Regions from separate parts of the Trinickia sp. Z7 genome, predicted to be linked through region 3. Evidence: predicted binding sites of a transcription regulator. Region 3 holds the regulator's gene; each other region holds the start of a gene.

Region 1 (2,266 bases), on a different contig from region 3:
GCGCCCTGGCCCGTGGGCGCAAGGCCGATGCGGACCGTAAAGCCCAGCGTGTCGAGCATCGCCCGCGCCTGCCGGCACAAAGCACGCAGACCGCCGAAAAGCCTCAGGCTCGCGCCGACTTCGACGATGACCACCGCTTCGTCGGCAAGCGCGACATCGGGCGAGAACCGCATCAGCGCCACACCGACTTCGCGTTGCGCCGCGGCTTCGCGCCCCGCATCGCGCTCGTACAGATGAACATCGGTAGACAGCGTGAGCACCCCGCCGCGCTTCATGCCAAGACGGATACCGACCGCCCGCGCCGCCGCATCGGCGATGACGACCTTGTCCTTCTCGAGCGCAACGCTGCCGCCCGGCGGCTCAGGCAGCCACTTCGGCCGGAATACTTCGAGCGCCAGTTTCGGCAAATGGACGGCGAGAAAGACGCGCATGGCGAGACAGCAAAACAGGCGTAGGTTGAAGAGGAATCGATAAAGGCTCCGTGCGCGAGGGCCCTCGTCGCTTCACGATATCGACCATCAGCCCTTCAGCCGAAGGCCGCAGCGCCAACCGCAGCAGCGCGGGCGAGGCGTCTTGCGCAACCGTCGAAGGCCGCACCATCACGAACAGGGTTTCGCCCGACTGCGCCGCGAGATGCAGACGCCGCAGCGACGGCGGCTGCGCATACGGCGCCCAGAAGATCAACGCGCCGCAACTGCCGGCCCGCAGGATTTGCTCGGCTGCCCACAGCGCATCGCCCGTTTTCGGCGCTTTGACATGCAAGAGCCGATCGAGCGGCAGCCCGATATAGCCGAGCCCCAAGCCATTCGGAACTTGCGGCGGCTGCAACAACGCGATCGGCCGTTCGCCCAGCGCGCTCAAAGCAGGCCGCAGCAGCCGCAGTTCGCCGATCCCCGCCTGCTGGACGAGCAAATCGACCAACGCGCCGAGAGGCCAACCGCCGCCGGGCAACTCGGCCGACAACGCCGGATAGCCCGTTTCCACTACGCGAGTTCGGCCGTGCGCAAGCTGCGAGGCGCGCCATAGCGACGGGTGAATCTCTTCGGCACGGAGGGAAGCGGCAAGCATCGGCACACCAATACTGTATATCCATACAGGGATATTACACGCAATCGAGCATAGCGGAACTGGAACTTTTTATGTCGCCCGCTTTTCTCGTACCTTTCACCCGCGCCACGATATCTCGTAAATTCCCCTGCACCTCGTAGCCTCACAGCCTTCCCTACTACGAAATACCAAGCGGCACGGACCGGACGCCGTCAATAAAATCCTTTCAGAGACAGCAGGTGCTACCCGCAGGTGCAACCCGACGGCCCGCCGTCTCCATCCGCGCCTCTCGCAAGCCGCCCGGCGCTGCACTCGCTTCCAAAAAACAACGATAGATAGGAACCCCCATGTCATATCTGGACGTGGTCGACGAACGCGAAGACCTGCACTGCGCATCGACATCGGCGCTTTCGCCCGATTTCAAGTCGAGCGCGCATTGCGAGATTCGCTATATCGACGAAATGGACGTGACCCCGATCGCGCGCGCCGAGGAGACCGGCGAGGCGACCTTCCTCGCCGCGGAACTGGGCGCGGCTCGCACGACCGACGAACGCATTCGCATGATTCGCGGCATTTTGAACATCATCGGCTTTAGCGGCCTCGGTTACGCCGCCTTGAAGCTCGACGCGAGAAAGCAGCCCGAACACGCCTATGTGCTGCGCAACTACCTGTCGACGGACTTGCTGCCGCGGGCGCTCGAAGGCGGCTATCTGCTGCGCGATCCGCATATGCGACGCGCCTTCGAATCGAGCCGGCCGCACGTGTGGGACATGCGCTCGCTCGTGAACGCCTCGCGCAAAGACGGTATCGATCCGCCGCTGCGGCGGTTCTTCGACGGCATGCGCGAAAACGGTCTCGCGAGCGGCCTGGCCTTCAGCTTGCCGATCCCGCGCACGTCGATGCGCGCGCTCATCATGTTCGCCGGGCCGCCCGAGCATTGCGAATGGATCACCGATAGCGTCATCGCCCAGGCGATCGGCTTGGGGCTATCGCTGCACCAGCGCTGCGCTGCATACGTGCAAGCGATCTGTCGTCAAGAAAGCGCAAACGGGCTGTCGCAACTGCAGCAGCGCATCTTGGGCGCTGTCGTCGTCGGCATGTCGGACAAAGCGATCGCCGCGCGGCTCAATACGACCGTCCACAACGTCGACTATCACCTGCGCCAGCTGCGCGAAAAGTTCGGTGCCCGCAATCGCAGCCAGCTCGCGTTTCTCGCGGG
Region 2 (2,266 bases), on a different contig from region 3:
CAGGCTTGGCCGACGCTTCGGAGCGTTTCGATTCGGCATTGCAGACGCACCTCGCGTACAACGATCAGCTTGGCAAGGAAGGCGCGCAGCGCGCCCGCGCATTGATCGAGCGCGCGAACCTGCTGGAAATCGTGAGCTCGCTCGCGGTCATGGCTGGGGTGTTCGGCTTGGGCGTCGTTGCCGCGCGTTCCATCACGCGGCCGCTCGAGCGCGCCGTCGCGTTCGCGCATCGGGTCGCACGAGGCGATCTGAGCACCGCGGCCGGGGCGACGACTCGCGATGAGACCGGCCAGTTGCTGCGTGCACTCGATGAGATGAACGGCAACCTCAGCGGCATCGTCGCGAAAGTGCGCGGCGGCAGCGAGACGATTTCGACCGCGACGGCCCAGATCGCCGCGGGCAATCTCGATCTATCCTCGCGCACGGAGGAGCAGGCATCGTCGCTGCAACAGACCGCCGCGAGCATGGAGCAGATCACTTCGACGGTCAGGTTGAACGCGGAGAATGCGCAGCAGGCGAGCGTGCTGGCGTCCAGTGCGTCCGATGTGGCGCAAAAGGGCAGCGGCGTGGTCGGTCGCGTGGTCGACACGATGACGCAAATCAGCGCTCGCTCGACGAAAATCGCGGACATCACGGGAATGATCGAGGGCATCGCCTTCCAGACCAACATCCTCGCGCTGAACGCGGCAGTCGAAGCCGCGAGAGCGGGCGAGCAGGGCCGTGGGTTCGCCGTCGTGGCGAGCGAGGTGCGCAGTCTCGCCCAACGCTCGTCGAGCGCGGCGAAGGAAATCAAAGATCTGATCGCCGCCTCGGTGGAAACGGTCGCCGAAGGCTCGGCGCTCGCCGGCGAGGCCGGTACGACGATGACGCAAGTCACGCGAGCGATTTCGCGCGTGACCGACATCATGGGCGAGATCGCCGCGGCCTCGGAGGAACAACGCCGCGGCATCGAGCAAGTGGGCCTCGCGATTTCGCAGATGGACGAGGTGACGCAACAGAACGCGGCGCTCGTCGAGCAAGCTGCGGCCGCTTCTCAATCGCTCGATGAGCAGGGGCGGCAATTGAACGACGCCGTCGCCTTCTTTCGCACCACCGGCGCGACCGGTGCTCGCGGGCTCCCGAACGTGAGCGAGCCCAAGGCCATGGCTGCGATGACGGGTGACGATTGGTCGTTGGCCGTGTAAGGGGCGAGCAAATGGCGTGGCGGTAGGGCGCTCGCGCCAAGCAGACTGGAACACCGATGATCGCGCCGCTTGTAATGATTACTGTGTTTTTGTACAGTAACGCTCACCTTGAGCACGCGCGCACCGACTTCCCCGCCCTCCCATCCGGCGCCCCCCGGCGCTGAGGTTGCGCTCGCGCGCAAAATCATCCACTGCGACTGCGATTGTTTCTACGCATCGGTCGAAATGCGCGACGATCCGAGCTTGCGCGGCCGGCCGCTCGCGGTGGGCGGGCGGCCCGAGCAGCGCGGCGTGATCGCCACGTGCAACTACGAGGCGCGCCGCTTCGGCGTGCATTCGGCCATGTCCTCGGCGCTTGCCGTGCGCAAGTGCCCGGGGCTCTTGATTCTGCCGCCGGCCATGGAGAAGTATCGCGTCGCATCGCGCCAGATCATGGCGATTTACCGCGACTACACGCCCATCGTCGAGCCGCTGTCCCTGGACGAAGCCTATCTCGACGTCACGCTCGCGCCGCATTGCAAAGGCAGCGCGACCTTGATGGCCGCCGAAATTCGCGAGCGCGTGCGCGCTACGGTGGGCGTGACGGTATCGGCGGGTGTCGCGCCGAACAAATTCGTCGCGAAGATCGCCTCCGATTGGAACAAGCCCGACGGGCTGTTCGTCGTCCGTCCTCACGAGGTCGATGCCTTCGTCGCCGCGCTGCCCGTACGAAAAATCTTCGGCGTCGGCAAAGTCACCGCCGCCAAGCTCGAGCAATTGGGGGTGCAGACCTGCCGGGATCTGCGCGAGTGGTCGCTCGTCGATCTCCACCGGCGCTTCGGCGCATTCGGACGTAGGCTGTACGAGTTGTCGCGCGGGAACGATCGTCGTTCGGTGCAACCCGATCAGGAGCGCAAGTCGATCAGTGTCGAAACGACGTACGTGAACGATCTGCGTACCCTCGATGAGTGCGCGGCCGAGCTGCGGTTGCTGGCCGAGCAACTCGACGTGCGCATCGAACGCGTGGGCGTGGCGGCGGCCATCCGCAAGCTCTACGTGAAGCTTCGATTTGCGGATTTCCAACGCACGACGGTCGAATGCGT
Region 3 (2,266 bases):
TGCGTTTGAACTCGTCGGCTCAGCATTTCCGTGACTTGCTGCTTCAAGCTCGCACGGAGCGCCGGGTAGTCGACATAACGATTAATCATTTGAGCGTCGCGCTGCTGCACCGCGTCACGCACCCGGCTCAGCACCAGATAGGGCGATGCGTAAACTAAGACGACGAGCACCAGCACCACGATCGCAACGCCCGTCACAACGGCGGCAGCGAGGGGTTTTCGGGTTGCCGTGCGGTTCGCTTGTGTCTTCTCTTGTGTCATAAGGGGTCGGTCTTTGTCGAGGTCCAAGCCTTAGAGACAACGACCGCGCCGAAACGATCCCTAACGAGCGTGGCGAAACCCACGATGGGTTGCATTATGTGGTTGCCGCAGCGCGTTCGTCCGCAATGCACCGGTCGATCATTTTGCAAACGGCGTCGATCGTGCCGACGAGAATGACGCGCGACGCGCCGTGGTAGACCCGCACGGGCGCCCGCCGAGCCGGCTCGGCATGCAATGCGTTGTTGAGCGACACGCGCGCGAACGCCGGTAGCGCGGAAGGTTGCATGCGGGCGCACGGATCCTCCTCGCGTTGATGTGCGGCATTTGCGCGAACCGTCTCGAGCGGCGGGCACGGAATGAGGCTGCGCAAGTGACGCAGGCGGCCGAAAGCGCGAAAAGGCATGAGGCGAGCAAGGCGATCCATGGCGTCTCCTAAGCGTGTGGCGTGTTCAGAGTCAAAATTCGGTGGGGCGGATGAGCCCCACCGCGATGCCTTCGAGCGCGAAATCGGCGCTGCCGGCTTGGACGAAGATGTTCTCGTAATCGGGATTCTCGGCGATCAGTTCGATGCCGTTCGGCCGCCGTTTCAGCCGTTTGACCGTTACATCGTCGCCCAGCCGCGCGACGATGATTTGTCCGTCCTTCGCTTCGCTGCGCTTTTGCACGGCGAGCAAATCCCCATCGAGGATGCCGGCGTCGCGCATCGATAGCCCGCGCACCTTGAGCAGGTAATCGGGCTTACTCGAAAAGAGCGCGGGGTCGCAGGCATAGTGTTGCGCAATGTGTTCCTGGGCGAGGATGGGGCTGCCGGCCGCCACACGCCCGACGAGCGGCAACGACAACTGCATCAACGCCGGATGCGGCAACGACAATTGATGCGGCATGTCCTCGAACGCCAGCAGCCGGATGCCGCGCGATGCCCCGGCGGCCAATTCGATGACGCCTTTGCGCGCGAGCGCCCTCAGATGCTCTTCGGCCGAATTCGCCGAAGAGAAGCCGAGCGCGGCCGCGATCTCCGCCCGCGTGGGCGGAAACCCGCTGTGTTCGATCGATTGCCGGATCAGATCGTAAACCTGCTGTTGCCGTGCGGTAAGTTTGGTCATAGCGCCACTGTATGGATAGACAGTCGCTGTATTTTTATACAGTACTCGCCGGAACACAAGTGCTATGTTGCGACCCCGCAGTGGGCGCTTAGCAGAAAAAGGAATTAAGGAATGATGATTTATTTGTTTTCGGAATAAGCAGGAGTGCATAGACTGGCCGCTCCGAGCCTGCCCGGCCCGGAGCCGGACGTGGCAGGGGGGTGCCGCTGAGCGCCTGAACGCGCGGCCCGAAGTCCTTGGGCGAAGATCGCAACGGTCGTTGGGACGCGGCGGCCGCCGATGATTCTTGCGCCCTCATGTAGGCGTCCTGGGGCGAGCGGTGCGTGAGCGCGACCCGGCCGTTCGCATCGATCGATTACAACACTCGCGCTTTGTCGAAGAGGTCAGCATGAACTTCCAGCAACTACGCTTCGTGCGCGAAGCGGTACGCCGCAACTTGAACCTGACCGAGGTGGCCAACTCCCTTTTCACCTCCCAATCGGGCGTGTCCAAGCAAATCAAGGATTTGGAAGACGAGCTGGGCGTCGATATCTTCGTGCGCCGCGGTAAGCGGCTCACCGGCTTGACCGAGCCAGGCAAAGCCGTGCATCAGTTGATCGAGCGCATGTTGCTCGATGCGGAGAACATGCGCCGCGTCGCGCGGCAATTCGCCGACGAGGACACGGGGCACCTCGTCGTCGCGACGACGCACACTCAGGCGCGCTACGCGTTGCCCAAGGTCGTGCGCGAGTTCACTCAGGTCTTTCCGAAGGTGCAGCTCGCGTTGCGCCAGGGCAACCCGCGGCAAATCGCGCAAATGCTCATCGACGGCGATGCGGACATCGCCATTTCCACCGAGGCGCTCGATCGCTTCGCCGACATCGTCACGTTTCCGTGCTATTCGTGGCATCACGTCGTCGTCGT

The links. The regulator LexA, encoded in region 3, represses DNA repair genes until DNA is damaged. The targets are predictions, from matches to a motif close to ACTGTATNNNNATACAGT.
Region 1: the regulator LexA is predicted to act here: its motif matches at 1,081-1,098, upstream of imuA (translesion DNA synthesis-associated protein ImuA).
Region 2: the regulator LexA is predicted to act here: its motif matches at 1,265-1,282, upstream of dinB (DNA polymerase IV).

What each region holds. Positions count from the first base shown of each region.
Region 1 is NZ_JAUEQW010000006.1:269,579-271,844, reverse strand. It holds gene QQS38_RS13630 (Y-family DNA polymerase) at 1-431, opposite strand, end outside; gene imuA (translesion DNA synthesis-associated protein ImuA) at 361-1,068, opposite strand; gene QQS38_RS13620 (helix-turn-helix transcriptional regulator) at 1,395-2,266, shown strand, end outside.
Region 2 is NZ_JAUEQW010000001.1:428,226-430,491, reverse strand. It holds gene QQS38_RS01930 (methyl-accepting chemotaxis protein) at 1-1,184, shown strand, start outside; gene dinB (DNA polymerase IV) at 1,293-2,266, shown strand, end outside.
Region 3 is NZ_JAUEQW010000007.1:144,288-146,553, reverse strand. It holds gene QQS38_RS14630 (DUF2939 domain-containing protein) at 1-260, opposite strand, end outside; gene QQS38_RS14625 (hypothetical protein) at 355-684, opposite strand; gene lexA (transcriptional repressor LexA) at 716-1,363, opposite strand; gene QQS38_RS14615 (CysB family HTH-type transcriptional regulator) at 1,752-2,266, shown strand, end outside.